One region of the Lactiplantibacillus kimchii genome, then DNA from elsewhere that is predicted to be linked to it. Evidence: predicted binding sites of a transcription regulator. Region 1 holds the regulator's gene; the other holds the start of a gene.
The links. The regulator HrcA, encoded in region 1, represses chaperone genes, less so after heat shock. The targets are predictions, from matches to a motif close to TTAGCACTCNNNNNNNNNGAGTGCTAA.
Positions count from the first base shown of each region.

Region 2: the regulator HrcA is predicted to act here: its motif matches at 14,313-14,339, upstream of groES (co-chaperone GroES).

Region 1 is NZ_CP027194.1:582,051-598,654, reverse strand. Features, by position in the region: gene C5Z26_RS03000 (PolC-type DNA polymerase III) at 1-1,553, shown strand, start outside; gene rimP (ribosome maturation factor RimP) at 1,690-2,166, shown strand; gene nusA (transcription termination factor NusA) at 2,186-3,400, shown strand; gene rnpM (RNase P modulator RnpM) at 3,419-3,718, shown strand; gene C5Z26_RS02980 (L7Ae/L30e/S12e/Gadd45 family ribosomal protein) at 3,708-4,013, shown strand; gene infB (translation initiation factor IF-2) at 4,028-6,685, shown strand; gene rbfA (30S ribosome-binding factor RbfA) at 6,713-7,066, shown strand; gene truB (tRNA pseudouridine(55) synthase TruB) at 7,179-8,102, shown strand; gene ribF (riboflavin biosynthesis protein RibF) at 8,117-9,121, shown strand; gene budA (acetolactate decarboxylase) at 9,125-9,838, shown strand; gene hrcA (heat-inducible transcriptional repressor HrcA) at 10,030-11,073, shown strand; gene grpE (nucleotide exchange factor GrpE) at 11,094-11,690, shown strand; gene dnaK (molecular chaperone DnaK) at 11,731-13,590, shown strand; gene dnaJ (molecular chaperone DnaJ) at 13,695-14,846, shown strand; gene C5Z26_RS02930 (ISL3 family transposase) at 15,094-16,350, shown strand.
Region 2 is NZ_CP027194.1:2,137,119-2,153,722, forward strand. Features, by position in the region: gene rsmI (16S rRNA (cytidine(1402)-2'-O)-methyltransferase) at 1-59, shown strand, start outside; gene C5Z26_RS10375 (acyl-[acyl-carrier-protein] thioesterase) at 72-857, shown strand; gene galE (UDP-glucose 4-epimerase GalE) at 980-1,975, shown strand; gene phnW (2-aminoethylphosphonate--pyruvate transaminase) at 2,070-3,170, opposite strand; gene phnX (phosphonoacetaldehyde hydrolase) at 3,190-3,987, opposite strand; gene C5Z26_RS10395 (PhnE/PtxC family ABC transporter permease) at 4,013-4,867, opposite strand; gene phnE (phosphonate ABC transporter, permease protein PhnE) at 4,864-5,667, opposite strand; gene phnC (phosphonate ABC transporter ATP-binding protein) at 5,657-6,430, opposite strand; gene C5Z26_RS10410 (phosphate/phosphite/phosphonate ABC transporter substrate-binding protein) at 6,470-7,516, opposite strand; gene tsaB (tRNA (adenosine(37)-N6)-threonylcarbamoyltransferase complex dimerization subunit type 1 TsaB) at 7,811-8,536, shown strand; gene rimI (ribosomal protein S18-alanine N-acetyltransferase) at 8,520-9,101, shown strand; gene rimI (ribosomal protein S18-alanine N-acetyltransferase) at 9,094-9,555, shown strand; gene tsaD (tRNA (adenosine(37)-N6)-threonylcarbamoyltransferase complex transferase subunit TsaD) at 9,568-10,605, shown strand; gene C5Z26_RS10435 (ABC-F family ATP-binding cassette domain-containing protein) at 10,680-12,662, opposite strand; gene C5Z26_RS10440 (redox-sensing transcriptional repressor Rex) at 12,829-13,485, shown strand; gene C5Z26_RS10445 (CPBP family intramembrane glutamic endopeptidase) at 13,538-14,173, opposite strand; gene groES (co-chaperone GroES) at 14,364-14,648, shown strand; gene groL (chaperonin GroEL) at 14,704-16,329, shown strand; gene C5Z26_RS10460 (APC family permease) at 16,565-16,604, shown strand, end outside.

The sequences.
Region 1 (16,604 bases):
ATACAAATAATGAATATGGTTCCGGTTATGATTTGCCGCCCAAGGCTTGTCCTGAGTGTGGGACTAACTTAGTGCGAGATGGCCATAATATTCCTTTCGAAACGTTCTTAGGCTTTTACGGGAATAAAGTCCCTGATATTGATTTGAACTTTTCAGGCGATTATCAGCCAATTGCCCACAATTATACGAAAGTCTTGTTCGGTGAGAAGAATGTTTATCGAGCTGGGACGATTGGGACGGTGGCAGACAAAACGGGTTATGGCTACGTTAAAGCGTATGAACGGGATACCAATCAGACGTTGCGAAATGCTGAGATTGATCGGTTAGCGAAAGGGACGACCGGGGTTAAACGAACGACTGGGCAACATCCGGCTGGTATTATTGTTGTGCCGGATTACATGGATATTTATGATTTTACGCCAGTTCAGTATCCCGCGGATGATCAGAGTGCGGCTTGGCAAACGACCCATTTTGATTTCCATTCGATTCATGATAATATTTTAAAAATTGATATTTTGGGTCATGATGATCCAACTATGATTCGGATGCTCCAAGATTTATCAGGGGTTAATCCGGAAAGTATTCCACCAGTTGATCCCAATGTGATGAAGATTTTTTCGAGTCCAGAAGTGCTTGGGGTGACTGCGGAACAGATTTTCTCCAAAACCGGGACCTTAGGAATTCCAGAATTTGGGACGCGATTTGTCCGTGGGATGCTGGAAGAGACCCATCCGTCGACCTTTAATGAACTATTACAGATCTCCGGTCTTTCCCATGGGACAGATGTTTGGTTGGGAAATGCCGAAGAATTGATTAAAGATGGCACCGTCACTTTGGCCGAGGTTATTGGTTGTCGGGATAATATCATGACCGACTTGATTCATTATGGGATGGAATCAGATATGTCATTTCAGATTATGGAGCACGTGCGAAAAGGGCGTGGGATTCCTGATGATTGGCAACAAGCGATGAAAGATGCCGATGTTCCTGATTGGTACATTGAATCTTGTTTGAAGATTAAGTATATGTTCCCGCGGGCCCATGCCGCGGCGTATATTTTGATGGCGTTGCGGGTGGCGTATTTCAAGGTTTATTTCCCACTGATTTACTACACAGCCTACTTCTCAGTTCGAGCCGATGATTTTGACTTAGTTGCAATGGCCCATGGTAAAGAAGCCGTGAAAGCCGCAATGAAGACAATTACTGATAAAGGTATGGATGCGTCGACGAAGGAGAAAAATCTGCTGACCGTGTTGGAATTAGCCAATGAAATGCTTGAACGGGGGTTCAATTTTTCGATGGTTGATTTAGACAAGTCGGATGCGTCTGATTGGTTAATTGATGGTAAAACATTGATTGCGCCATTCCGCTCCGTGCCTGGTTTGGGGCTGAACGTCGCTAAACAAATTGTGGCGGCTCGGGCGGATAAGCCGTTTTTATCAAAGGAAGACTTGTCTAAACGAGGCAAAGTTTCCAAGACATTAATTGACTTTATGACTGAAAATGGGGTTTTAGAAGGCTTGCCTGATGAAAACCAACTTTCACTATTCTAATTGCGACGTTAAAACAGCGTAGAGTTGCGGATTTAGTCCAATTATGATAATATATGAGTGTATTTTAAAACTCGTTAACGAGTGAGCAGCGATGCTCACTCTTTTTATTGGACTAATCTGGATAGGAGGCGTAGACGTGAGCAATACTGTTGTTGAGACCATTCAACCTTTGGCACAAACGATTGTGACTGCCCATCAGTTTGAATTAGTCGATGTTGAATTTGTTCGTGAGAGCCAAAGTTGGTACTTGCGAATCTATATCGATAAACCAGGTGGCATTAACATTGAAGAATGTGCAATGGTCAGTGATGAATTAAGTGAAAAATTAGATACAATGGATCCAGACCCAATTCCACAAGCCTATTTCTTGGAGGTATCCTCACCGGGTGCTGAACGGCCTTTGAAAAAAGAAGCCGATTACGAAATGGCGATTGGACAATACGTCCACGTTGGCTTATATCAAAAATTAGATGGTAAGAAAATCTTTGAAGGCGACTTAAAAGCAGTTACCCCAACCACTTTGACCATTGATTACTTAGATAAAACGCGGCACAAGACGATTACCATTGATCGGCAACAAATTGCACAAGCCCGATTAGCGGTTAAGTTCTAGTTAGCAAAGGAGTTTACACATGAGTAAGGAATTATTAGGGGCGTTAGACACCCTTGAATCAGAAAAAGGCATCAAAAAAGAAGTCGTCATTGAAGCCTTAGAAGCGGCGTTAGTTTCAGCTTATAAGCGCAATTACGGCCAAGCCCAAAACGTGGAAGTTGACTTTGATCAAATTAAAGGTAATATTCATGTTTATGCGGTTAAAGAAGTCGTGGAAGATGTGTTTGATTCCCGTTTGGAAGTTAGTTTGCAAGATGCCCTAGCAATTAATCGAGCCTACGAATTAGGCGATGATATTCGGTTTGAAGTCACGCCTAAAAACTTTGGTCGGATTGCGGCCCAAACCGCTAAACAAGTTATTATGCAACGGGTACGCGAAGCTGAACGTGGGATAATCTTTGATGAATACAGCCAATACGAGAATGAAATCGTGACTGGTGAAGTTGAACGCCAAGATAATCGGTTTGTTTATGTTAGCTTAGGTAAAGTCGAAGCTGTTATGAGCCGGGCGGATCAATTACCTGGCGAGACTTATCGGATTCATGACCGGATTAAGGTTTATGTTTCGAAGGTTGAGAATGCTGCTAAAGGGCCGCAAGTCTTCGTTTCACGGACTGCGCCAGATTTATTGAAACGATTATTTGAACAAGAAGTCCCTGAAATTTTTGATGGGATTGTTGAGATTGTTTCGATTGCTCGTGAAGCTGGCGATCGGGCGAAGGTTGCGGTTCGTTCTAATAACCCTAACGTTGACCCTGTGGGGACTTGTGTCGGTCCTAAAGGCCAACGGGTCCAAACCATCGTTAATGAGCTGCACGGCGAAAATATGGACATTGTGGAATGGACGGATGATACGGCTGTCTTTATTGCCAATGCCTTAAACCCAGCTGAAGTTTTGGATGTTATCTTTGATCCTGAAAATGAACGTGGCTGTACAGTAATTGTGCCAGATTATCAATTATCATTGGCAATCGGTAAACGGGGACAAAATGCCCGCTTAGCTGCAAAATTAACTGGATTTAAGATCGATATTAAATCTGAAACCGAAGCTTCTGATATAATGGATGAAAAGCCAGCTGAAGTAGCACCTGAATCAACCCCCGATGCACCGGAAGTCGATGTGGTTGCTGACAGTGTTGCGCCAGATGAACCATCAAGTGCTGACGATGATGACTTAGATGTTACCGCAACGGTAGCTGATGAGTCGCATCCTTCAGCGAGTGATGAGGCGTAATTAGAGGAGGTCCGGGATATGAAAAAAAGAAAAGTGCCGTTACGTAAAGATATTGTAACGGGTGAGATGCATCCCAAGAAAGACTTAGTCCGGGTTGTTAAAAACAAGCAAGATGAAGTGTCCGTTGATCCAACGGGTAAAAATCCAGGTCGTGGCGCTTATATCGCATTAGATGTTAAGATTGCGGCGCAGGCCAAAAAGCAAAAGACTTTTGATAAGGCTTTTGGGATTAAAGTGGACGCCGCATTCTATGATGATTTAGTGGCATATGTTGATCATCAACAGGCCCGAAAGGAATTGTTCGGTGATGACGCCTAATCAAGCTTGTTTAAACCTACTGGGCCTTTCAAGGCGTGCCAGAAAACAAATTGCGGGCGAAGGGTTAACCCTAGCTGCAATTCGTAACCAATCGGCAAAATTGGTCTTTATTGCCAGTGATGCCGGTCCCACGACTGCTAAGAAGTTTCATGACAAGGCCCAATTTTATGATGTACCAGTGATCGATACGTTTACAAAAGCGGAAATGAACACGGCAACCGGTAATCAACGCACCGTTTATGCGATTACCGATCGCGGATTTGCGCGGAAGATGGTAGCGATCATGACTAGTTAAAGGAGGGTGAAGATATGGGGAAAAAGCGAATTTATGAATTAGCGAAGGAGCTAGATATTCCAAGTAAACAGTTGATTGCGCAAGCACAACAGTTGGGATTCTCCGTCAAAAATCATATGTCGACACTCGGTGACAATGAAGCGCGGCAGTTAAAGGGCGCTCGCACTGTTACCAATCCGAAATCTACAACGACTGGGGCAACCAGTCCGGCTTCAAAAACTGAAGCCAAAAGTGTGACACGAACTGCTAACCAGCAGCAATCCAACTCGCGTCATCAACAGAGTGGTGATTCTTTGAATAATAATCGAAATAATAACAAAACTAATAATAGCAGTAGCAACAGTAGTAGCCAAAACCGGAGTAGCAACAATAGTAGTCGGACTAGTTCAACTAATTCACGACCATCAAGCTCACGGTCAAATACGACTAATAGTAACCGGAGTAACGGCAATACTAGTCGTTCTAATACGACTAACAACCGGACGAGTAACAATAGTAGCCGGAGTAATGGCAACTCAGCTAACCGCTCAAATAACACGACTGGCTCGCGGAATTCATCGAATAACTCAAGTCGTACTAGCAACAATACGAACCGATCAACGACTAGTTCAAACCGGTCAACTACCAGTTCAAATCGTTCTAACACCAGTAGTAACCGATCAAATACGAGTAGTAACCGGTCAACAACGAGTGCTAATCGGACCAGTAACAGCAATCGAACCACTAGCGGCAGCAACAACAATAACAGTAGCCGCAATGGTAGTGGCCGCTTTGGTGGCGGTTTAAACAATAGTAATAGTCGTTATCGTGGCGGGAATAACAACCGTCGTCGCAATAAGAAACAAAGCCGCAAGAATCAACGGATTCGTCAAGTTAGCAACAAGCCGGTTTCAGTACGTAAAGACCGGCCATTGCCAGAAACGTTGATTTATACCATCGGGATGAACGCCCAAGATTTGGGTAAAATTTTACATCGCGAACCAGCTGAAATTATCAAGAAGTTATTTATGTTAGGCGTGGCGGTCAACCAAAATCAATCCTTAGATAAGGATACGATTGAAGTTCTAGCAGCTGATTACGGCATCAATGCTCAAGAAAAAGTCCAAGTGGATGTTACCGACTTAGATAAGTTCTTCGATGATGAAAACAACAATACCGAAAACTTGGAAACGCGGGCACCAGTTGTTACAGTCATGGGTCACGTTGATCATGGTAAGACGACGTTGCTTGATAAGTTACGGCATACACACGTTACTGCTGGTGAAGCTGGTGGGATTACCCAAGCGATTGGGGCTTACCAGGTCAAGCATGCCGGTAAACCGATTACGTTCTTGGATACACCTGGGCATGCGGCCTTTACAGAAATGCGGGCGCGTGGTGCTGATATTACCGATATTACGGTCTTGGTTGTGGCAGCCGATGATGGTGTTATGCCACAAACAATCGAAGCGATTAATCATGCGAAAGCTGCCAAGGTCCCAATTATTGTGGCGGTTAACAAGATTGACAAGCCAGGTGCTAACCCGAACCATGTCATGGAACAATTAACTGAATATGGGTTAATTTCTGAAGACTGGGGTGGCGATACGATTTTTGTTCAAATTTCAGCTAAATTCGGTAAGAACTTGGATGAATTATTGGACATGATCTTATTACAAGCAGAAGTCTTAGAATTAAAGGCCAATCCAAAACAAAATGCGGCTGGTTCAGTACTAGAAGCTAGTTTAGATCGTGGTAAAGGCTCAACAGCAACCTTGTTGGTTCAACAAGGGACGATGCATGTTGGGGACCCAGTTGTTGTTGGGAATACCTATGGTCGTGTACGGACGATGACCAATGATCAAGGCCGACGCCTGAAAGAAGCCATTCCATCAACGCCAATTGAAATCACTGGATTAAGTGATGTTCCTGAAGCTGGTGATCGTTTCGTAGTCTTCGATGACGAAAAGACAGCGCGTGATGCTGGTGAACAACGGGCTAAGCAAGCTTTAATGGATGAACGGAAGCAAACTGCACACGTTACTTTGGATAACTTGTTTGATTCAATGAAACAAGGTGAAATTAAAGAAGTTGACGTCATTATTAAGGCGGATGTTCAAGGTTCCGTGGAAGCCTTAGCTGGTAGTTTACGGAAGATTGAAGTTGAAGGCGTGCGGGTCAATATTATCCATACCGCAGTTGGGGCCATTAACGAAAGTGATGTCGCTTTAGCAGAAGCAAGTAATGCCATCATTATTGGGTTCAATGTGCGGCCAACGCCACAAGCCAAGTCCCAAGCTGACACGGACGATGTTGATATTCGGTTGCATCAAGTTATTTATAATGCAATCGACGAAATCGAAAGTGCGATGAAGGGGATGCTCGAACCAACTTACGAAGAAAAAATCACTGGTCAAGCCGAAATCCGTGAAATCTATAAGGTTTCTAAGATTGGTACAATCGGTGGTGGGATGGTCACTGATGGGGTGATCCATCGGGACTCCGGTGTTCGTGTTATCCGTGATAGTGTCGTTATTTATGATGGCAAGTTAGCCAGCTTACGACGTTTCAAAGATGACGTTAAGGAAGTTAAGCAAGGCTTTGAATTAGGTTTACGGATTGAAGATTATAACGATATTCGTGTTAACGATGTTATCGAAGCTTATGTCATGAAGGAAGTTCCGGTTGAATAAACGGACGCCAACGGAGGTGCATTAGCGATGGCACAACATTATCGAGTCGGTCGACTAGAGCAAGAGATTCAACGCGAAGTCGATGACATTTTATTGAAACGAGTTCGTGATCCACGCGTGGCTGGATTGACGATTACCGGCGTAACGGTAACGGGCGATTTACAGCAAGCAACGATTTACTACAGTATTTTATCTGATAAAGCATCAGATGATGCGAAGACGGCTGCCGGGCTTGAAAAAGCGAAGGGCTTGATTCGGAGTGAATTAGGATCACGTCTCAGTATTTATAAGACGCCTGAACTTACTTTTGAGCGGGATCATTCCGTCCAATATGGGAGTCACATTGATCAGTTGATTAACAACTTGAAACGTCAAGATTAAGCAAGACGTTAACCTTAAAAAGCGTCGCCCAATCCATTTGGATTGGCGACGCTTTTTTGGCGGCCAAGTGGTGTGGTATACTGAACAGAGTTAATTTTAAGGAGCAAAAATAATGCCAAATGGAATTTTACCATTATATAAACCCCGCGGTCTAACTAGTTTTGACTGCGTTGCCAAAATTCGTAGATTATATCAAACTAGAAAAGTGGGCCATTCTGGCACCCTCGATCCGAGTGTCGATGGTGTGTTGCCAATTTGTATCGGTAATGCGACCAAAGTTGTGCAGTTCTTAGTCGCTTCTGGCAAAGAATATCAAGGGAGTATTACCTTTGGGTTTGCGACAACAACGGAAGATTTAGATGGTGAAGAAGTTGCAAGAACGCCAATTACCAAGCCGTTTACGGCGACCGAAATTGATGCGGCTTTAGCCCAAATGACGGGTACCATTACCCAAATTCCACCAATGTTTTCAGCGGTGAAAGTGAATGGTCGGCGATTATATGACTATGCACGGCATGGAGAGACAGTCGCACGGCCAGAACGGCAGATTGAAATCGCTAGCTTCAAACAACGTCAAGCTGCAACTTATGATGATGCCACGCAAACACAGACGGTTTACTTCACGGTGGCTTGTAGCAAGGGGACTTATGTCCGAACTTTGGCGGTTGATGTTGGTAAAAAGCTAGGCGTCCCCGCTGTGATGAGTGATTTAACGCGCTTAAAGAGCGGCGGCTTTACCTTGGATCAAACGGTTACCTTTGAAGAAATTGCGGCTCAAGTTGAAGCTGGGACCGCTGACGATTTATTAGCCCCGATCGATCAAGCTTTAACCCAGTATCCCCAAGTGGCGCTTACGGCTGCGCAATGGGAACGTGTCCGAAACGGGGCCTTTTTAACGGCTGACGAAGGCCAACAAAAAGCGCCTAATGCAGACACGTTGGTTGCATTGACCTATCAAGGCAGTCTAAAATGTTTATATGGTTATCGTGAAGCCGAACAACGTTATAAACCATTTAAAATGTTTTCGGTAAATTAAGGAGTTTTTTTGACATGCAGGTGATTAACTTAACTTATCCTGATGTCACTAGTCAAATTCCGGCTGGGCCAGTTGTTTTGGCACTCGGTTTTTTTGACGGCGTACATCGGGGCCATCAGCAAGTGGTGGCAACGGCACGAAAAGTAGCCCGAGCTCAAGGTGCCCGACTGGCAGTGATGACGTTTGATCAACATCCCTCCGTTGTTTTTCAAAAAACAGACCCACAACAAGTCCGCTATTTGACGACTATCGAGCAAAAGGCCGCTTTGATGACCGAATTAGACGTTGATTTATTGTACGTTTTACATTTTGATGCAATCGTTGGCGCTTTACCGCCCCAAGTCTTTGTCGATCAATTAATTGTCGGCTTGCATGCGCAGACGGTGGTTGCTGGTTTTGACTATACTTATGGACCCGCAACGATTGCAAATATGCCGCTTTTAGGGACGTATGCGCAGGGCCGTTTTGACATTATTGAGGTGCCTAAAAAACTTGATGCACAAGCTAAAATTAGTTCAACTCGGATTCGAACGGCACTAGACTTAGGCCAAATTGATGAGGCTAATGAGCTATTAGGTTATCAATATGAAACGACGGGGGTGGTTGTCCACGGTGAAGCTCGTGGGCGAACGTTAGGCTTTCCAACGGCAAATGTTGCGCATAATACCAATACCCGAGTACCTGGAATTGGTATTTATGCCACGATGGTTCAAGTTGGCTCAAAGTGGGTGCAAGGCATGGCTTCAGTTGGGCGTAATGTTACTTTTGGTCAAGATCGACCGATTACCGTTGAAATCTATTTATTAGATTTTACGGGTGATATTTATGGTCAAACTTTAGTGATTCGCTGGGGTCATCGGATGCGTGGTGAAGTAAAGTTTGCAGCAGCGGCCGATTTAGTCACACAACTAAAAAGTGATGAACAAGCGACCCGGGCCTATTATATGGCCCACCCGTTCCAGGCCAAACCGCGATTATGGTCGGCGAGTACAGCAAAAGCGAACGATGAGGAGGACTAGCAAATGGTAGCAACAGATACGATTTTTCAACATGGGACGTTAGGCTTATTGGTGCCAGGGTTATATACAGGGACGATTACTGCTGGCGAATTGTTAAAACATGGTGATACTGGAATTGGGACTTTAGATGGGCTAGATGGGGAGGTCATTATTTTAAATGGCACTGCTTATCAAGCCCGCGAAGACGGCCAGATTCGTGAGATTGCGGCGACCGAAACGTTGCCATTTGCTTCCGTTCATTTTGAAAAGCCAGTGAAGAGTAGCCCCGTTGCCGCGCTAACACAAGCAGCGTTTGAAAAGCAGCTATTAAAGGACTATCAATTAATGAATGTTTTTGCAGCGGTCCGAGTGGATGGTCGTTTTAAACACATCAAGACGCGGGTCGCACCACGGCAGCAGCCACCTTATCAGCCATTGGTAGCGGCTACGGCTCAGCAACCAGAATTTGAAGGGCAAGCTGTCGATGGTACGATTATTGGCTACTTTGCCCCCCAACTTTTTCAAGGTGCAACAGTCGGTGGATTTCACTTGCACTTCTTAAGTCACGACCATCAGTTGGGCGGGCACGTCTTGGGGTTTGAAATCGACCAAGCAACGGTTAAAATTCAACGTTTTGCAGACTTCAAGGTGCATTTGCCAATTGATAATCCGGCTTATCTACAAGAACCGTTCGATAATCAAGTGATTGATGCGGCTATCAATCGTGCCGAACGCTAAATTCAAATTATTGCCATTAACCTTGGACCGTGGTCTGAGGTTTTTTGCGGTCTCAGTGATCGGTTAGGCTAAATTAGCAGTCGAACAATTATTTTGCTAAAAAACTTTGTCTTTCCTTGACTTTAACCTAAGAGGTTGTTATATTAGTAACTGTGTTAGCACTCTATTAAGTTAAGTGCTAAAAAGAGGTGATGATCACGTTAACTGAACGACAAAGCCTAATTTTGAAGGCTATTGTCCGTGACTATACCGAAGGCGGTAACCCAGTCGGGTCTAAATCTTTAGTCCAAGAGCTGCCCATGAAGGTTAGCTCGGCCACCATTCGTAATGAAATGGCCCAACTTGAAGATTTAGGTCTAATCGTCAAAACGCATCTATCTTCTGGTCGGATTCCGTCAATTAAAGGCTATCGTTATTATGTTGATCATATCTTGAAGCCTGAAAAAGTTGACGGCAACGATTTGAAGGTCATCCAACATTCATTGGGTGGTGAATTTCATAAAATTGATGAGATTGTCGCACAATCGGCGGATATTTTGTCACAATTGACAAGTTATACGACGTTTACACTGCGACCGGAATTAAAGAACAGTCGGTTAAGTGGCTTCCGGTTAGTCCCACTAGGTAATCATCAGGTGATGGCTATCTTAGTGACGAATAACGGTGATGTCGAGAACCAAACGTTTACAATTCCGAATGACTTAACTGGCGATGAGCTGGAACCAGTTGTTCGTTTCATTTATGACCAATTGATTGGCCTGCCGTTACAAGACGTCTTGTCAAAGCTACAGCAAGAAATTCCGTTGAAATTATCGCAGTACTTGCAAAATCCCAACGGGTTCTTGGATATCTTTGGCAGTGTATTGTCCAAGGCAGCTTCTGAACGATTTTATGTGGGTGGCAAGTTAAATTTATTTAATTATACGACCATGCAGAATCCTAAGGAAATGCAGTCATTGTACTCGTTGCTTGATCAGACCGACAGTCTCGCAAATGTGATTGGGTCGCCTGGTCAGCATATTCAAGTACGAATTGGTAACGAAATTACCAATGATTTGCTGAAAGACTATAGTTTAATTACCGCAACGTATGATGTTGATCGGCACGGGCAAGGCATGATTGCCTTGCTAGGACCGACCGCCATGCCATACTCACGGATGATTGGCTTAATGGGCGCGTTCCAGCGTGAACTGGCCCGCAAACTGTTAGAATATTACCGGTACTTTGATGAGTGACGGACAGGGAGATGAAATCATTGGCAAAAAAACCAACTACTAGCGAGCAAGCTGATGAGCAGACGGCTAGCCAAACGGCAAAGTCCGCAGCTGATCAAACCGCACCAACTGATGATCAAACAAATGCACAAACCGATACGGCGACCGCACCAGTTGATCCTAAAGATGCGAAACTCGCAGCTTTGCAGCAAGAATTAGATCAAAAGGATGACCAATTATTACGGACGCAAGCTGAAATTGTGAACATGCAAAATCGGTTTAAGAAAGAACAAGCATCGATTATTAAGTATGATGGTCAAACCTTAGCTAAAGATGTGTTACCAGTGCTTGATAACTTGGAACGGGCTTTAGCCACGGACGCTACGGATGAGACTGCACAACAGTTGAAGAAGGGTGTCGAAATGGTTTATGGTCATTTACAAGAAGCCTTGAAGAAAAATAACGTTACTGAAGTCTCAGCTGATGGGGCAACGTTTGATCCGACTATTCATCAAGCTGTTCAAACGGTACCTGCAACGGATGACCAACCAGCTGAAACGGTGGTTAAAGTGTTGCAAAAAGGGTACATGTTTAAAGACCGCACCTTACGACCAGCGATGGTTGTTGTGGCGCAATAATATTAAAATAAAAAACTATTTAAAAGAGGTTTGTTAATTTATGGCAAGTAATAAAATTATCGGTATCGACCTTGGGACAACGAACTCTGCAGTCGCAGTTCTTGAAGGTAGCGAACCAAAAATTATCACAACACCTGAAGGCGGCCGGACGGTCCCATCAGTTGTTGCATTTAAAGATGGCGAAACTCAAGTTGGTGAAGTTGCCAAGCGGCAAGCAATCACTAACCCTAACACGGTTGCTTCAATCAAGCGTCACATGGGTGAAGCTGGGTACAAAGTAAACGTTGAAGGTAAAGATTATACACCACAACAAATTTCAGCAATGATTTTACAATACATTAAAGGTTTTGCTGAAGATTACTTAGGCGACACCGTTGAAAAAGCGGTTGTAACGGTACCTGCCTACTTTAATGATGCACAACGACAAGCAACTAAAGATGCTGGTAAAATTGCTGGTTTAGATATCGAACGGATTATCAATGAACCAACTGCAGCGGCTTTAGCTTACGGCTTAGACAAAACTGATAAAGATGAAAAAATCTTAGTTTATGACCTTGGTGGTGGGACCTTTGATGTTTCCATCTTGGAATTAGGCGATGGTGTGTTTGAAGTCTTATCAACCAATGGGGATACCCAACTTGGTGGGGATGACTTTGACCAAAAGATCATTGATTGGTTAGTAGCTAGTTTCAAGGCTGATAACGGCGTTGATTTAGCTCAAGACAAGATGGCCTTACAACGGTTAAAGGATGCTGCTGAAAAGGCTAAGAAGGACCTTTCTGGTGTTTCTGAAGCTCAAATCAGTTTACCATTTATCTCAGCCGGTGCTAGTGGTCCCTTACATTTGGAACAAACCTTAACACGGGCTAAGTTCAACGAATTGACTGCTGACTTAGTTGAAAAGACGCGCATCCCAGTTGAAAATGCTTTGAAAGACGCTAACTTGACAGCTTCTGATTTGGACGTTGTGATCTTAAACGGTGGTTCAACTCGGATTCCAGCTGTTCAAGATGCCGTTGAAAAGTGGACGGGCAAAGAATCAAACCATTCAATTAACCCTGACGAAGCGGTTGCTTTAGGTGCCGCTGTTCAAGGTGGGGTCATTACCGGTGATGTTAAAGACGTGGTCTTACTTGACGTTACGCCATTGTCACTTGGAATTGAAACCATGGGTGGGGTCTTCACACAATTAATTGAACGGAATACCACCATTCCAACTAGCAAGTCACAAGTCTTCTCAACGGCTGCTGATAATCAACCGGCTGTTGACATTCATGTCTTGCAAGGTGAACGGCCAATGGCTGCTGATAATAAAACCTTAGGTCGGTTCCAATTGACTGATATCCCTGCAGCCCCACGTGGCGTGCCTCAAATCGAAGTTAAGTTCGATATTGATAAGAACGGGATCGTTAATGTTTCCGCTAAGGATATGGGAACTAATAAGGAACAAAAGATTACCATCAAGAGTTCATCGGGTCTTTCAGACGAAGAAATTGATCAAATGGTCAAGGAAGCCAAAGAAAACGAAGATGCTGACAAGAAGCGTAAAGAAGAAGTTGATTTGAAGAACGAAGTTGATCAATTAATCTTTACGACTGACAAGACGCTCAAAGAACTCAAGGGCAAAGTTTCTGACGATGAAGTTAAACAAGCTCAAGATGCGCGTGATGCTTTGAAGAAAGCCCAAGATGACAATAATGTTGATGAAATGAAGACTAAGAAGGACGAATTGAACAAGATTGTTCAAGACTTATCAGTCAAGTTATATCAACAAACGCAACAAGCCCAAGGCGATGATAACGGTGCTGCTGATACCGCTGATCAAAGCAAGGAAAACGGTGATGATAACACTGTTGACGGTGACTTCGAAGACTTAGATAAAGATAAGGATAAGAAGTAACCATTACCGGTTGCAACAAAAAGCCAAGGCCGCGCGGCTTTGGCTTTTTGTGTCAGATATGCTAATATTAATGGGACTTTATCAAGGATCATTAGGAGGTTACAATGGCAGAACAAGATTTATATAAGGTTCTGGGTGTTGCGAAAGATGCAAGTCAGGACGAAATTAAGAAAGCTTATCGAAAGCTTTCAAAAAAGTATCATCCTGATTTAAATCATGAAGCGGGCGCTGAGGACAAGTTTAAGGCTGTCAATGAGGCTTATGAGACATTAGGTGATCCACAAAAACGGACCCAGTATGATCAATATGGCTCAACAGGCGGTCAACAAGGCGGTTTTGGTGGCGCTGGTGGCTTCAACGGTCAAAGTTACGGTGGCTTCGGCGGCGGTGGCGGCGGTTTCGAAGATATCTTTAGTTCATTCTTCGGTGGCAATGCCGGTGGCGGTAGTCGGCGGCCAAACCCGACTGCACCACAACAAGGTCGTGACTTACAATATGAAATGACGTTGAAGTTTGAAGATGCCATTTTTGGGAAACAAACTAATATTACCTATAATCGTGAAGAACAATGTGAAACTTGTGGTGGTTCTGGGGCTAAGCCTGGGACATCACCAGTGACCTGTTCGAAGTGTCAAGGGAGTGGCTATATTCAAGTGCAAACGAATACGCCACTTGGCCGCATGATGAGTCAACAAGTTTGTGATGTTTGTCATGGAACTGGTAAAGAAATCAAAGATAAATGTGCAACTTGTGGTGGCGCAGGTCATACTGAACAAAGTCATTCTATTAAAGTAACGGTACCAGCTGGGGTTGAAGAAGGCCAACAGATGCGGTTACAAAATCAAGGGGAATCCGGGGTTAACGGTGGTCCTTATGGTGATTTGTTTATTATCTTCCGAGTTGAACCCAGCGATGAGTTCGAACGGGATGGCGCTACGATTTACTTTAAGTTGCCAATTGATTTCGTCCAAGCGGCGTTAGGTGACGAAGTGCAAGTTAAGACGGTCCACGGGGATGTTAAGATGAAGATCCCTGCTGGTACGCAGACTGGCACCACGTTCCGTTTACGTGGCAAGGGTGCACCACGCTTACGTGGTAACGGGACTGGTGATGAACGGGTTACGATTATGATTCAAACGCCAACCAAACTCAATAAGGGTCAAAAAGAAGCCTTAAAGACGTTTGCCAAGGCTAGTGGTAAAACGGTTGCCGGTAATGGCAAAAGTTCACTATTTGATAAATTACGTGGCGTGTAGCTTAAATGATTAAAAACCAAGTTGAATGCTTGTCTTCGGGGCAAGCGTTCAACTTTTTTTGTGTCAAAAAATGGTTCTAAAATATCTGTTGTTGGTAATTAAGTGAAAACTTGATTACTGGCAGCGGATATTTTTGTATGTATTTTATTTGTAGTATATTAAAAAAGTGCAGAAAAAGAGATATAGTCGGCAGACTTATATATCTATCCACTACCACATTTCAAGAGAAAGAAGCGACTATACCCCTATGAATAAGGATACTAAATTTTTATTGGGAATTAAAGACCAAAACATCAAAAAAGTAACTATTATCAATAACATTCAAGAAAAAGGACCAATCGAGGTTCAAGCAGTTTTGGACTATCGTCCAAAAGCGTGTCCAAAGTGCGGCGTGCTCAACAGAAAAAGTATCATTCGTTATGGCTGGCGGCAAGTAAAAGTTAAGCTACTTAGGAGCAGTGAGCGAGACGTTTTACTGCATCTAAAGAAACGGAACTTTAAGTGTAAAGTGTGCAACAGCTATTTTTTAGCAGCAACTACGCTAACGCAACGGAATCATACAATCTCTAATAATGTTCGCATCGCTTGCTTAGAGAAGCTAAGTGAACCGGTGACCATGACACACATTGCTCACGAATTGAATATTTCAAGTAGTACAGTTGTCTCAATGTTAAAGACCTACGAACGTGATTTGTTGACCCATTATGATTGGTTGCCAAGTGTCATTTGCATGGATGAAATCAAGTCAACCAAAGATGCCAACGGTTCGATGAGTTTCGTCTTTATGGATGGAGAAACTCATCAATTTATAGATATCTTAGAATCGAGAACACTTGCTAGTCTTGAAAAATACTTTAACCGTTATACGAAAGCAGCCCGAATGGGTGTCAAAGTTATTGTAACGGATATGAATTATACGTACCCTGAGCTAGTGTCAGTATTTCCAGAGGCCATAATCGTTACTGACCGGTTTCACATCGTGAAATCGGCGGTGGTAGGCTTTAATCAAACTCGTATTCGCGTCATGAAACAATTTGCTAAATCAAATATTAAATATAAAGCACTAAAGAGATATTGGAAACTACTCTTAAAACCTAACGAGAAACTTGATATCAAGAACTATAGGCACTATTCCTTTATTGCCGGACGCCATACCCAAAATCAAATTGTTGAAGAGATGCTGGAATTTGATCCAGATTTAAAACGAGCCTATGACGCCTTGCATACACTCAGAAGCGCCGTCAAATATCGAGATTTACCCCGTTTAAGACAGGTTCTGGCTGCTAGTAATCAATTTCCAGAGGAAATGGAGAAACATTTTTTGAAACTACGAGATAGCCAAGAGTCGATTGAGAACGCACTTAGATATCAATATTCAAATGGTCCTTTGGAAGGGACAAATAACAAAATCAAAGTTTTAAAACATACCGCCTATGGTTTTGGAAATTTCAATAATTTCAGATTGCGTATACATTTAATGTTCGCATTAAAAAAAGGTGCTTAGCCGTTGCGCGGCTAAGCACCAATAAAAAGATTACCAACAACAGTTGACAGAGAACCCAAAAAATGAGTTGTGGCGTAAAGCAAAGACGCTTGTTTATTAACTAACCTTCCTGGCACCTGATTTTTCAATAAACGGTTTCGATATATTACAGGTGCCTGATTTAAGGGTGCTAGAATTAATCAAGGAGGTGAATCAATGGCCACTTTTCAAAGGGTTGCCGCTAAAACTGACGGTAATGTTACAAAACCGTTACA
Region 2 (16,604 bases), 890 kb from region 1:
CTAAACGCCGGCAGGTCCAACGTCAGACTGTTTACAATGAGTTTCACGATATTAAATAGGAGGCGCAGGCCATGGCAGCTTTAGGCGACCAAGCTAAAATTTTTACTGAAAAACACCGATTAACTTACTACGAATGTGATCGCACGGGACGGGCAACGTTGACGACGTTAATTAACATTGCTATTTTGGCCTCGCAAGATCAAAGTGATGCGCTGGGATTAACAACAGAATTTGTGCAAAATCATGGCGTGGGTTGGGTGGTGACCCAGTATGAGATGACGATTACGCGGATGCCCAAATTGGATGAGACTGTCACTTTGGCCGTCCGTGGCTCCGCATATAATCCATATTTTGCGTTTCGCGAATTTTGGATTCGTGATGCTGATGGGCAAAACTTGGCCTATATTACCAGCATTTGGGTGACGATGAGTCAAACAACGCGGCGAATTGTAAAAATTGATCCTGAATTAGTGGCACCTTACCATTCAGAAGCTGTTAAGCGAATCCCACGATTACCACGACCGATTAATTTTGAAGAAACGCCAACGACGTTGAGTAAGCCGTACCAGGTCCGCTTCTTTGATATTGATCCGAACCGGCATGTTAATAATGCGCACTATTTTGACTGGTTATTGGATACGCTACCCGCTGAATTTTTATTACAACATGATTTGGTCCAAGTAGCAGTTCGTTATGAAAACGAAGTGCAGTATGGGCATACGGTGACTTCAGCAGTTAATATTTTGCCGGCGACAGCGCCAGATGAAGTGACAACGAGTCATCGTATCATGGTTGGCGATGAGAAGTGTTGTGAAGTAACAGTTAAGTGGCGGCCACTAGCGGCACCAATTGAATAAGTAAGTTGCCCTAAAGTTGAGCCGTTAGTGCTCAACTTTTTTTGTGCGGTTGGGTGTCAACTTAAAGCTAATTGGCCACTGGTTTATGCTATGATAAGGGTAAGTTTAAAGGGAGGTAAATTATGTCAATTCTTGTTTTGGGGGGAGCCGGTTATATTGGTTCTCACATGGTTGATCGCTTAGTTGAAAATGGTACCGAGGTAGCAGTGGTCGATAATTTAGTTACCGGTCACCGGGCAGCAATTAATCCAGGAGCCACTTTCTATGAAGGCGATGTGCGCGACGCTGAATTTTTAAATCAGGTTTTTGATCGTGAATCAATTACAGCAGTTGTTCATTTTGCCGCATTTTCAATCGTACCAGAATCAATGGAAAAACCGTTGAAATATTTTGACAATAATACTGGTGGGATGATTACGTTGTTAGAAGTCATGCAAGCCCATGGGGTGAAGCAAATTGTCTTCTCATCAACAGCTGCCACTTATGGCACACCGAAACAAATTCCAATTAAAGAAACTGATCCGCAGAATCCGATTAACCCATATGGTGCTAGCAAGTTAATGATGGAACAGATTATGCATTGGGCAGACGTGGCCTATGGTGTTAAGTTTGTGGCATTACGGTACTTTAACGTAGCTGGTGCAAAACCAGATGGTAGTATCGGGGAAGACCATGGTCCTGAAACGCATTTAGTGCCAATTATTTTACAGGTCGCTCAAGGTAAACGTGCCGAGCTAAAGATTTTTGGGGATGATTACCAAACGCCAGATGGGACTAATGTGCGTGATTATGTCCATGTGTTAGATTTAGCGGATGCGCATATCTTAGCATTGAAATATTTGGCTGCTGGAAATGACAGTAATGCCTTTAACTTAGGCTCTTCAACTGGCTTTTCTAATCGGCAGATGTTGGCGGCCGCCCGGGAAGTGACAGGGAAACCTATTCCGGCGACGCTGACTGCACGGCGTCCTGGTGATCCTGATTCATTGGTAGCTGCTAGTGATAAGGCTCGCCAAATTTTAGGCTGGCAACCACATTACGATGATGTTAATGAAATCATTAAGACCGCTTGGGCTTGGACCCAAAAGCACCCTAATGGTTATGATGATCGCAACTAAATTGACATAAATTAAAACACCAGGTTACTGACAATGCTAGCTGATTTCTGAGCTAGTGATGCCAAGCAACCTGGTGTTTTTTAGGGGGTGTCACTTATTGATTGAGCTGTTGATAGTCGCTGATAATTGCAAGCAACCGCTTGATATCATCAGTATTAACATCACCAATGGTTCCAATCCGGAAACTTGGAATGTTGGATACTTTCCCTGGATAAATCACAAAGCCCCGGTCTTTGATAAATTGATAAAAATCGTCAAATTTAAAGTGGGTTGTGGGATATTTAAAGGATGTGATGATGGGACCTTGATCAGCTTGACCAATGACTAATTCAAAGCCCAGCGCTTGCATACCCGTACTTAATAGCGCTTGATTGGCAGCGTAGCGATGATAACGTGGAATCACGCCACCTTCAACCTTAAATTCGGCCAAGGCTTGTGCGAAGGCATGGACAACATGGGTTGGCGATGTAAATCGCCACTTGCCCGGTTGGTTGGTCATCGTTTGCCATTGGTCATATAAATCAAGACTTAGTGATCGGGCATTAGTCGCTGTTTGAGCGAGCTCACTTTTTTTAGCAATGACAAATGCGAAGCCCGGCACGCCTTGCACGCATTTATTAGCGCTACTGATTAAATAGTCACAGGCCAATTGATCGACGTCAATTGGCACGCCACCGAGACTCGACATCGCATCAATAATCGAGATGATTCCCCGTGATTTTAGCAAGGGGAGTAACTGTTCAATCGGGTTTAAAATGCCAGTCGTGGTTTCACTATGGACAGTGGCGAAGTGGGTGACTTCGGGATGAGCGGCTAAGGCTTGAGCGATTCTTTGAGGATCAACCGCTTGGTCCTCTGCAAATACGACGTCGACGTGTGGAATTTGATAGTAGTCTGCGATGGTGCTCATGCGATGACCATAGGCACCGTTGATGGCAATCATTAAGACGGCATCTTTTCGTGGAATCGCCGTTCCGAGCGTTGCTTCGACGGCGTAACTACCGCTACCTTGTAATAATACCGTTGTGTAGTTGTCTGGATTAGCCTGGGCTAAAGTTAACAGCTGTTGCCGAATGGTTTCGGTAATTTCCCGGTAATCGCTATCCCAAGTACAGTAATCAATCTGCATCGCAGCTTTAACAGTCGCTGTCGTACTTAGGGGGCCTGGTGTGAGTAATAAATACGGTTGTTTCATGGTGTACTCCTTTAAAGTCTTAGTGAGTATCGATAACAGGTTGATTGATTGTTGTAAGTAATGACGGTAGGTCAACCATTGATTGCAAAATGTAATCCGCCCCGGCTGCCTGATAGTCGGCTGTGACTTTTGCCCGTCGTGCCGTTTGTTCGGCGAAGGTTAACGCCTCAAACTCAGCTTGTGATGAGCCCATTAGATTACTTCCGTCAACGATACCGACAGTTCGGACGTTCGCATTTTGACCTTCTAAAATATCATTGATAGAATCGCCGATTTTTAAAACAGTTGCGGGATCAGTAACCGCTAATTGGTCGCAAGCAAGTTCAAGCATGGCTGGCGCTGGTCGACCAATCCCATTAGTTTGAGCAGAAGTAATATTGACACTAGGACGATAGCCTTGTTTAGCCGCAATTGGGGCAACGATGGCTAACATTTCGGCATCGTAACCAGTAGTGGTGCCATAGGCGATCTGATGTTGATCAAGATAATCAATGACGGCTGGCATGCCTGGCTTTAGTGTCGCAAAGTCCGTTAGCGAGGCTAATAAAATTGTTTTGAAATCCTGATAGATGCGTTCGCAGTCATCATGGGAAGGCAAGACCTGAAAGCGAGCTTGCCAATTATTTTGGACGAGTGGTAAGTTAATGATTTTGTGAATGTGCGTGTATTTATCTAAGCCCATGTCTTGACGGATTTCAGCTTCAGAAATTTCAACGCCAACATTGGCAAAAGCTTGTTGAAAAGCTACGATGGGCGCTCGGCTGCCATAGTCAACTGTCGTACCGGCCCAATCAAAAATAAGTGCTTTAATCGTCATGTTATAACTCCTTTAGTTAGGTGGATTAGTTGTTTTTTAAATAGTGACCGCGCAAACGCATTGAGACAACTTCCAATACGATGGCTACTGCAATCAAAAGGTAAACGATGAGGCCAACTTCATGAAAATTAAAGTAGAAGCCACTGGCCATGAATAGATAGTAACCAATATCGTCAGCGCCGGCAGCGGCACCAACTGCAACTGCATTAGCAAAGTTGATTTCAAAGCGGATGAAAGTCCAACTCAGTAATGCTGGAATAATCGACGGTAAAATTGCTTGGAAGACAATCGGCCAAAAGCCAACGCCACTGGCTTTTAATGCTTCAATCGTGTCTTGAGAAGTTTCTTCAATACTTTCGGAATAAGCTTTGACCAAGTAGGCGACACTATGGAATGTAAGGCCAACAACAGCTGCGTTAGCGCCCAAGCCCATGACAACTGAATAAATCAGTACCCAGAGAATGGTTGGAATTGACCGGATGAACGCCATTACCGCTTTAATCGTGTTTGCTAGTCCATCGGGGACTAAGTTGCGGGCCGAAAAAACAGCAATGAAAAAGGCAATTAACGCACCCAATAGTGTGGTTAGCATGGCTAATGAGACACTAGTTGCCAATGCCCGTAGTAATAAAGACCAGGAATCTTGACCGACGCTTGGTTGTAAAAACATAGCCTTTAAGTTAAGACCTAAGCTTTGAAAGGCATCAAGAAAATTCAAGTTACCGGTATCAAGTGTGAGCAATGAGTAAATGGTAATTAAGCCTAAGGCCCCTAACACAGTCCGCAGAATTAAACGCGGTTTCGTGATTAATGAAATATGTGTGGTTTTTGGTGCATGTGGCCGAATGGTCTCAGGTTTTGGTTGACTATTTTCAATCATGCAATCGCCCTCCGAATCTGAGTGGAAGTTAGTTCGAGTAGAATAACTAAAACGGCAATTAACAAGACAATTAAGCCGGCAGCATCGTAACGAAAACTCTTAAAATAGTGATTGAATAGGAACCCAATACCAGTTCCAGTTAGGATGCCGACTAAAGTGGCATCACGGAGATTGTTTTCAATCATGTAAAGGACCCAACTAGTCAGGGTACTGGCAACCTCGGGTAAGACGCCACAAAAAACACATTGGAAGTAACTAGCGCCAACTGCTTGGAGTGCCTGCAACTTTTCAGCGTTTAAGTCTTCAATCGTTTCCGTGAAGGCGCGGATTAAATAGCCTAAAGTCATGAAAAATAAGGCTAGAAAACCGGTTAAATCACTTTGCTTGAAAGAAAATAGTAAGATCATTGCCCAAGCAACTACTGGAATATTCCGTAATAATGACGCAATCAACCGAATTACCAGTCTGAGACCAGGTGCAGGACTAGTCGTCTTGGCACCAAGCACAGCCAAAATCAGTCCAAACAAACTAGCACAGACTGTGGAGGAAATTGCGACAATTAAAGTACGCCATAACTGATAAAGAATGGGACCTAAATACGAGATTGAACTGGCAGTGGGTACAAAGTTCTTAAAGAGCCAGATTAAGCCGGCTGGGACCTGAGCTAGTGACGTTATTGTTTGAAAGTTAACGATTGCCACGGAAGCAGCGTAAATCCCAATCAGTATCAATAAAATAACGAATAATCGTAACCGACGTTGACGAAAAAATTGTTGTGGTGATTGAAAGTTAGTTTTCATGAGCACTCACCGTCGATTCAGGCTTTTCAGCTTGCGCATAGATTCGTTGTAAGATGGCATCATCAACAGTTTGACTAGCACCTTCAAAGACAATTTCACCGCTATTAATGCCAATAATGTGATCAGCGTAGTCGGTTGCAATATCTACTTGATGGAGATTAATGAGAATGATGAGCTGCTTTTCCTTAGCTAACCGACGTAAAATATCCATCACAATTTGTGTTGATTTAGGATCCAAAGAGGCAATCGGTTCATCGCATAAGATCATTTTAGGATGCTGCATCAAAGCTCGCGCAATTCCAACACGTTGCTGTTGGCCACCGCTTAACTGATCACAGCGTTGATACGCATATTCTTTGAGACCAACTTCGGTTAATAAAGCTAAAGCTTCGGCTTTCTCAGCGTCTGTGTAGCGTCCCAACATACCAGCTAAAGTTGATTTGGCACCTAAACGACCATGTAAGACATTTTCTAAAGCCGTTAGTGGCTCGATGAGGTTGTAATTTTGAAAAATCATCCCAATGTGATGTCGAATACGGCGTAGTTCTGATTTATTAGCTTGGCGAATGTCTTGATCATCAAGTAGAATTTGACCACTGTCGTCGCGGATTAATTGGTTGACACTCCGTAAAATAGTTGTTTTACCAGCCCCGGATGGGCCAATGATGGCCGTTACTTCACCAGGTTGCGCTGTAAAACTAACCCCTTTAAGGGAGTGCTTATTGTGACCGTAAGTTTTATTTAATTGGATTACTTTGAGCATAGCAGTTCCTTTCATGATGCTTATTAGCTACCGAGTGGTTTAATAACCAACTAGTTTATGGGTTGGGGCATACCATTTATCATTGACCTTAACTAATTGTGATTTGTTAGATTGCTTAGGGAATAGTTTTGGTGTTTTAGCACCGGGAGCTGAGAAAATAGCTTTATTTTGAGCGAAAGATTTTGAAGTGAATTCATCCGCAATCTTCTTTTGGTCAGTCTTGCTGAGCGTCTTCGTGTTGTAAACCCATGGGCCCTGTTGGACTGGCATTTTGGCGATGTTTACAACTTGTTGACCTTTAAGGGTATTGAATGGTGCTTCAGCATCATCTTTAACCGTGAAAGTTGAACCAAGCTTATTCCATGACCCACTAGTTACTTTAAGGTATGGCATTAAGTCAGTATCATCAAAGGCTGCAACATCAACGTCGCCCTTGATTAAGTTCACTGCAGAACCTTGATGCGAGCCGCCATAAAGAACCTTGCTGAAGAATTCACCATTTTGAGTTAACGTATCTTTGTCTTTACTCTTAATCTTAAATTCGCGGGTTAATTCAGCGGTTGGCACTAGAAAACCAGAAGTTGAACTGTTAGAAACGTAAGACATCCGTTTGCCTTTAACATTTTTAATGCTATATTTGCCGTCGACTTGGTACTTGTGCGCGTCTTTTTGTTGTACCATTAAGTAAGAATTGTATGAGGCGTCTTTTAAAGTGCCTTTGGCATCAGATTGGGCGGCAAAAGGTTGCACGTCTTTACTAAGGTGATTAGCTTGGATATAACCATTAGCCCCCATGTAAGCCACTTGAGCTTTACCTGAAGCGATGGCTTGAATGGCAACATTGTAATCGGTGGTTGTTTGTAACTTAACAGTCTTACCAGTGACTTTTTCGATGGATTTTTTCAAAGCTGCTCGTGAGCCAGAAAAACTTTTAGCAGATTCATTAGGATAGAAGACCACGGAAATAGTTCCTTTGTTGGCACTGCTACTTTTCTTTGTGCTAGTCCCACTGGCACAACCGGCTAAGCCTAACCCTAAAACTGAAATCATTGAAACCCCTAAAAGTGACTTACTAATCTTTGACATAATTTCAAATACCTCCAAGTAATTTAGTTACCTGTGTAGCATAGCAAGTGAATGTAAAAGTGTTTACAAGTATCGGTGAATAATACGTATAGGTTATGTAAATAAAATTTACTGATTAATTACATCGTAAATATTTAGGGGTCGTCAGGGGATTAAATGGTGCTAAGATTAGATTTTTTATAAAAAGCTGATGATTTGCTTATGACTAGCCTGAAAACGAAGGGATAGCTTTCAAAGTAAGCAAATTATGATAAGATATGTGAAGTAATTCAAAATGAGGAGTTTTTTAAAATTATGAAGGTGTTGGCAATTGATACGTCCAACCGACCGTTAAGCGTGGCTGTTTTAGAGGACACTAAAGTCCTCGCCACAACGACAACCAATGTTGGTCGCAATCATAGTAGTACGTTATTACCAATTATTGAAGCAGCAATTACGCAGGCGGGCTTAACCGCAGCGGCGTTGGACCGTGTGGTGGTAGCCGCGGGACCCGGGTCATATACAGGCTTGCGAATCGGGGTCACGACTGCCAAGACGTTGGCGTATACATTAAATAAAGAATTAGTGGGTATTTCTAGTCTGGCAGCTTTGGCCGGCAATGTGGTTAAAGAGGGACAATTAGTGGTACCAGTATTCGATGCTCGGCGTGATAACTTGTTCACAGGACTCTATCGGATTGTGCATCAGCGACCAGTGCCGGTGATTGCAGATCAGCATGTGAGTGTGACTGAGTGGTGTCAACAATTAGCGCCATATCAAGAATCAATTGTCTTTATTGGCGCCGATGTGGCGATTACGCAAGCGACGCTCAGTGCGCAACTTGGTGATCGGTTTGTTCGTGCCCAACCACAATTAGATTTACCGCAGGCAGCTGTACTCGGTTTGTTAGGCTTAACGGCCACTCCGGTCCAACAGCTACACAATTTTGTGCCCAATTACTTACGGCTAACGCAAGCAGAACGCGAATGGCTAGCCAAACATCCGAAAGAGGACCATGCCCCATATGTTGAGAAGATTTAAGCAGTACTTTCAGAGAGTAACGAAAAACCGTAGTCAACGCCGTCAAAAAATAATGACGATTGATAATCACGTTGTGCAAGTTGGTCCGACCGGGTACTATGTCTCGCGGGCGCTGATTACAGATGTTCCAGAAATGTTAGCCATTGAGCGCGCCGTTTATGCGGGTAAGACCCCTTGGGATGAAAATGCCTTTAAAACGGAACTCCGCCGTCAAAGTGGTCGCTTTTATATTGTCATGCGTCATGAAGATCGGCTATGTGCCTTTTGTGGCTGTGCTTTTGATGATCGGCGTCAAGATGCGCACATTACGAATATTGCCGTCCATCCTGATTTTCAAAATCAAGGGTTAGGTCGGTACATGATGACAACAATGATTGAACGTGCTGGGTATTTAAATTATCGGACGGTAACCTTAGAAGTTCGGGCTAGTAACGTGAATGCCCAACGGTTATATACAAGTTTGGGATTTGAAAAAACTGGCGTTAAGAAACGGTATTATTTTGGTGATCATGAAGATGCGCTTGATATGACGTATCATTTACCGGTAACGGCCGCTAATGACTGATCGACAGTTAATTGCCAGTTCAGCTTATGCCACTGAATCAGCTGTAGCTAAGCTGTGTTTTGAGTTAGCCCAGTTGGCCTATCCCCAAGGGGCCCCTTGGCGGTTAACAACTTTTGCGGCGGATTTAGCAATGCCCCAATCACTTTATCAGCTCTTAGTGGTGGCGGGACAACCGATTGGGTTTATCAGCTTAACGAAGGTGTTGGATGAAGTTGAAATTACTAATGTAGCCGTTGTGCCAGCTTATCAAGGTCAGGGACAAGCAACTTTCATGTTACAAACTGTCTTGCGCCAGTTACCCATAGCTAGTCAGGTTTTTTTAGAAGTTCGTGATAGTAACCACACTGCGCAACGGTTATATGCTCGGTGTGGTTTTTCGAAACTATCAACGCGGAAGGCGTATTATCAGCAACCGCGTGAAGATGCATTAATTATGCGAAAAATTATTAATTGAGGATGATAACGCGTGGAAAAGCAAAATTTAATTTTAGCCTTTGAATCTAGTTGTGATGAAACGAGTGTTGCCGTGATTGCGGATGGACAAACGATTCTGTCAAACGTGATTGCGACTCAAATTAATAGTCACAAACGGTTCGGTGGTGTGGTACCAGAAGTTGCCAGTCGCCATCATATTGAACAAATTACATTATGTATTGAAGCAGCTTTAACAGAAGCTAAGGTCACTTATGATGACTTGGATGCCGTTGCAGTAACGTATGGTCCGGGCTTAGTGGGCGCGTTATTGGTCGGAGTAAATGCCGCTAAAACGGTGGCCTATGCGCATCATTTACCTTTGATTCCAGTGAATCATATGGCGGGGCATATCTATGCGGCCCGGTTTATTAAGCCGTTTGAATTTCCGGTGATGGCTTTACTCGTTTCTGGGGGACATACAGAATTAGTTTATATGCAAGCGGATGGTCAGTTTGAAATTATCGGCGAAACTCGCGATGATGCCGCTGGTGAAGCTTATGATAAAATCGGTCGCGTTTTAGGCGTGCCCTATCCAGCCGGAAAAGTGATCGATGAAATGGCGCATCAAGGTCAAGATACGTTTAAGTTTCCGCGGGCCATGATTGATGAAGCTAATTTTGATTTTAGTTTTAGTGGGTTAAAGAGTGCTTTTATCAATACGGTTCATCATGCTGATCAGATTGGTGAAACTTTGGATAAGAATGATTTAGCGGCTAGTTTTCAAGCGAGCGTGGTTGATGTTTTAACGAGCAAAACGATGCGCGTTTTAGAAAAGTACCCGGTTAAACAATTGGTATTAGCTGGCGGAGTTGCAGCTAATCAAGGGTTACGCGAACGCTTACAAAAGGTTTTACCAGTCAAGTTTCCAAATACGGAATTATTATTAGCGCCTTTAAAATTATGTGGTGATAATGGGGCCATGATTGGTGCCGCCGCTTATGTGCAATATCAACATAAGCAGTTTGGTGATGCGACGTTAAATGCTGATCCAAGCTTAGAATTTGATTGGATGCCTAATATGGTTCACTAAAAATGACCGTTACTAAAACAGTCGCTGCAAGAAATTACAACTTGCAACGACTGTTTGGTAGCGGTCTTTTTATATTAAACTAGCTTTTCCAAAGCTTCAGCTTGTTCAGTCCAGTCATTTTCGGCCTGTTCATGTGTGGCGTTAACTTGTTCCAATTGTTGTTGAAATTCTTGTAATTTTGTCGCATCAGCAAAGACGGCTGGTTGTGACATCTGTTCTTGAATTTCAGTAGCCTCAGTTTCTAAGTCACTCATTCGTTGTTCCAGGGACGCAACTGAACGTTCTAACTTGCGCTTAGTTCGCTGTTGTTGTTTGCTAGCTTGATAGGTTTGCTGTCCCTTGGATTGGCTCACTGGTGCGCCAGCTTCGCTGATAGCAGTGGTCGTGGCGCTGGTGGCATTAGCCGCCGCTTCACTAGCGGCCAATTCAGCTAACTCAGCTTGTTCCTGCTTTTTATCAATATAGTAATCATAGTCACCTAAGAATAATTCTGTGCCAGTTGGGGATACTTCAACGACACTGGTGGCAACTTGATTAATGAAATAACGGTCATGTGAGACGAACAAAAGCGTGCCATCAAAATCGTTAAGTGCAACTTCCAATACTTCACGACTGTCAATATCCAAGTGATTGGTCGGTTCGTCTAAAATTAAAAAGTTATCATTTTCCATAGCTAACTTGGTCAGTAGTAAACGGGCCCGTTCACCCCCGGATAAGGACCCGATTGATTTATCGACATCGGCACCAGTAAACAAGAAACTGCCTAAAATGGTCCGAATATCTTTTTCAGGAGTGGTCGCATGTTCGTCCCAAAGTTCACTAAGGACGGTTTTTTTAGCATGCAAATTCTTTTGTTCCTGATCGTAATAACCGGTAACGACATTGGTCCCGAAGACCGCTTGCCCCTTGATAAATGGAATTTGACCCAGAATACTTTTCAGCAAGGTTGATTTACCAATTCCATTGGGTCCCACGATGGCGATGGCTTCATGTTTTTTGATGTTTAATGTGTCCGGTGCTGACAAGATTTGATCTTGATAGCCCACCGCTGCATCTTTGACGGTTAAGACAATGTTGCCACTTTGTTTGGCTGCATGAAAACCAAAGTGGGCGGTCTTTTCATCACCTTCGGGACGGTCCAAACGCGTCATTTTTTCGAGTTGTTTTCGCCGTGATTGGGCGCGCTTGGTAGTTGAAGCCCGCACAATATTCCGATTAACAAAGTCTTCTAATTTGTTGATTTCGGTCTGTTGCTTCTCATAATGTTTCCATTCTGCTTGAATACGGGCCGCTTTTTGTTGGACATATTGATCATAATTGCCAGTATAATGCACCATTTCATGATGGGATAGATCGTAGACTTCGTTGACGACCCGATCTAAGAAGTAACGGTCGTGACTCACAATCAGCAAGGCGCCCGTGTAAGATTGAAGATAACTTTCGAGCCAAGTGAGCGTTTCAACGTCCAAATGGTTGGTTGGTTCATCCAGAATGAGCAAATCCCGTTTTTCCAATAGTAGTTTGGCAAGCGCCAACTGGGTCTTTTGGCCCCCGGAAAGTTCGGTAACGGATTTATCATAAACATCAGCATTGAACTGGAAACCATGTAAGACACCCCGGATTTCGGCCTGGTAACCGTAACCATTTTTTTGTTGAAATTCAGTTTGAACTTGGTCATAAGTCTTTAAAGTTTGTTGATAAGTCGGGTCATCCGCAATAACTTCAGGATCACTTAATTGGGCTTCTAAGCGGTGCATTTGAGCTTCTAGTTGATGTAATTCAGCGAAGACACTGCTCATTTCTTCCCAAATTGTATGGGCGCTATTTAAACCTTGATCTTGAGCCAAATAGCCGATAGTTAAGCCTTTACGCATTGAAATTTGACCTTCGTCAGGGACGGTTTCACCGGCAATCATTTTTAATAAAGTTGATTTACCAGCCCCGTTGCGACCAACTAAGGCGACACGCGCATGGTCCTGAATATCTAATTGTACGTTATCGAACAAGACATCAGCGCCAAAACGCCGCATGACTTGCTGTACTTGTAGTAAAATCACGTTTTTTTAAACTCCTTTCGAGGTGGATTCGTCAAATAATTGTAGCATATTGTCGTTGTTAGCCCTAGTGAAAGGGAAGAATAAGTAAATATTATTTCACAAAGTGGCCTATTATGCTAGAATAGTGTCAGCAAATTCACAAACTTTTGATAAGGAGGGTCGTCAAATGGCAGAAACAAAAATTCCACGGGCAACGGCCAAGCGGTTACCGATATACTATCGGTATTTGAACATTTTATTAGATGCTGACAAGAAACGGGTTTCGTCAACGGAGCTGTCAGAAGCAGTTAAAGTTGATTCAGCTACGATTCGACGAGATTTTTCATATTTTGGGGCATTAGGCAAACGCGGGTATGGCTATGACGTTGAAAAGCTCTTGGCATTTTTCAAGAAAATTTTAAATCAAGACACGTTAACTAACGTCGCCTTGATTGGGGTCGGTAATTTGGGCCATGCGTTACTTAATTTTAATTTTCATAAAAATAGTAATGTCCGTATTTCAGCAGCTTTTGATGTCAACGAATCAATTGCCAATACGGTCCAAAGCGGCGTTCCCGTTTATCCGATGGCGGAATTAAAGAAACAATTAATTGAACAACAAATTGAAATTGCCATTTTAACGGTGCCAACTTCAGTCGTTCAAGACGTTACAGATGAACTGGTTGATGCTAACGTTAAAGGAATTATGAACTTTACCCCATTACGCATTTCAGTTCCCGAGACGATTCGGGTTCAAAATGTTGATTTAACGAATGAATTGCAAACCTTAATTTATTTTATTGAACATTATGGGGAACAACTTGGCGATAAATCAGCTGAATAATATTAGCTAGCAAAAGACGCAACCAAAAAAATGGTTGCGTCTTTTAGTTATTTTAAGTTAAAAATAAGGGTAAAACTGCGACAACGTTCATTAAAATATGGGCAATCATCGATGTCTGAATACGACCAGTATGCCGGTATAGCCAACAAAAGAGGAGGCCGATAAAGGCATATAAAATTAAATGACCGTCCGCATGAGCAAAACTAAATAACAAACTAGAAATAACCGCAGCACCGACTGTTCCAGTAACGGTCGTTAGGTTACCGAAAATAACTTTACGAAAGACGATTTCTTCCATAATTGGCGCTCCAACGAGCACTGCCAGTAAGAAGAAGGGGTATTTCTGACCAATTGTGAGTAACGTATTGGTATTGGCCGAGGCCGTTGACTGGCCGAGTAGTTGCGTCAAGCGTAAAATAACGACTTGACCGACAAGCACTAAGACAACGCCGATAATTCCCCATAAAACCGTACTGACCCAATTTTTAGGGTGCTGTTCGACGGCATTTGGCGTTTTAGTTCGCCAAGCGAGCCATCCTAAAATGATAGCGCCAAGTAAGTAATCTAAAGTTTGAATTAAGAAAATCCAAGATCCAAGTTGATGGAATCCTTGGGCTAATAAAGTAGGTAGGGCATAGATGATAAAATAGACGATTAAAACTGTCAGCGATTGGCGGCGATTAGCCATTAGCTCACGTCCTTTAATAATAAAATTTCGAGTCAGATTTGACTTAAGTAAGTTCATTATAATCGATTTGACTTTCTTTGACTAATTATTGACAAATAACTTGCATTCTTGAATTAAAATGATATAGTTATCTTTGTGATTAGCACTTGATGTTTGTGAGTGCTAAAAAAGAATAAATGGAGGGATTCACGTGTTAAAACCATTAGGTGATCGTGTCATCTTACAACAACAAGCAGAAGAAGAACAAACGATTGGTGGTATTGTTATTGCCAACAATGCTAAGGAAAAGCCACAAAGTGGTAAGGTTGTTGCTGTATCTGATGGCCGGATTTTAGATAACGGTTCAAAGGTTGCACCTAGCGTGAAAGTCGGCGATCAAGTATTGTTTGACAAGTACGCAGGTACTGAAGTTAAGTACGAAGGGTCAGCTTATCTAGTCTTACACGAAAAAGATATTGTCGCGGTTGAAGACTAATCCATTTAACTGATAGTAATTAAAACAAAATTTATTTATGAGGTGAATACAAATAATGGCTAAAGAATTAAAATTCTCTGAAGACGCACGTTCAGCAATGCTCAAAGGTGTTGACCAATTAGCTAACACCGTTAAATCAACTTTAGGTCCTAAGGGTCGTAATGTTGTATTGGAAGAATCATACGGCTCACCAACCATCACTAATGATGGGGTGACGATTGCTAAGGCAATTGAACTTGAAGATCATTTTGAAAATATGGGTGCTAAGTTAGTTTCTGAAGTCGCTTCAAAAACTAACGATATTGCCGGTGATGGGACTACTACTGCAACGGTATTGACGCAATCAATCGTCAACGAAGGCATGAAGAACGTTACTGCTGGGGCTAACCCAGTTGGGATTCGGCGCGGGATTGAAGCCGCAACGAAGACTGCCGTTGACGCCATGCATTCAATGGCCCATGAAGTTAAGACGCAAGAAGATATCGCTCAAATCGCAGCCGTTTCATCAGCTAGCCAAGAAACGGGTAAGTTGATTGCGGAAGCGATGGAAAAAGTTGGTCATGATGGCGTTATCACTATTGAAGAATCACGTGGTGTTGATACTAGCTTGGACGTGGTTGAAGGAATGCAATTTGATCGTGGTTACCTATCACAATACATGGTTACCGATAACGATAAAATGGAAGCTGATTTAGACAATCCTTACATTTTAATTACCGATAAGAAGATTTCTAACATCCAAGATGTTTTGCCATTACTACAATCAATTGTTGAACAAGGCAAGCCATTGTTAATTATTGCCGATGACATTTCTGGCGAAGCTTTACCAACTTTGGTATTAAACAAAATGCGTGGGACTTTCAACGTTGTTGCGGTTAAAGCACCTGGCTTTGGCGATCGTCGTAAGGAACAATTACAAGATATCGCGGTATTAACTGGTGGGACTGTCATCACTGATGACTTGGGCCTTGAATTGAAAGATGCTACTATCGATCAATTAGGTCAAGCTAACAAAGTAACAGTTACCAAAGATAACACGACTATCGTTGAAGGTGCTGGCGATAAAGATGCCATCAGCGAACGAGTTGAATTTATCCGTAACCAAATTGCTGAAACCACTTCTGATTTCGACAAAGAAAAATTACAAGAACGTTTAGCTAAATTAGCTGGCGGGGTTGCCGTTGTCCGTGTTGGGGCCGCAACTGAAACTGAATTAAAAGAACGTAAGTACCGGATTGAAGATGCCTTGAATGCGACCCGTGCGGCTGTTGAAGAAGGCTTCGTACCTGGTGGTGGGACTGTCTTCGTTAACGTTATCAAAGCGGTTGATGCTTTGAAAGAAACCGGCGATATTCAAACTGGGATTAACATTGTTAAGCGTGCACTTGAAGAACCAGTACGGCAAATTGCTGAAAATGCTGGTTTAGAAGGCTCAGTTATCGTTGAAAAGCTTAAGGAACAAAAACCAGGCGTTGGGTTCAATGCTGCAACCAACGAATGGGGCGACATGATTGCTGCCGGAATCGTGGATCCAACCAAGGTTTCTCGTTCAGCATTACAAAATGCTGCTTCAGTTTCAGCGTTATTATTAACGACTGAAGCCGTTGTTGCTGAAAAACCAGCTCCAGAAGCACCCGCAGCACCTGCAGCACCAAACCCAGGCATGGGCGGTATGATGTAAGTTTGTTGTTCAAAACACCTACTCAATCGAGTGGGTGTTTTTTTAGTCGTCAAGCATGCTGACGACTGGAATCGGCTGGGGGCGTCACTCACTGGCTGTGAGTTCTGTGAGTAACGGCAAAAAAAATAATGTGATGGACGAAACGTGTAGTATTTACTAATTTAAAGTAGTAGAATCTAATTTGACTTATCACTTACTTGAAAATAATTATTTTTTGGATAAAGGAGTTATTAGCATGTGGCGTTATTTAAAACGGTTGCTAATTGGTAAACCGT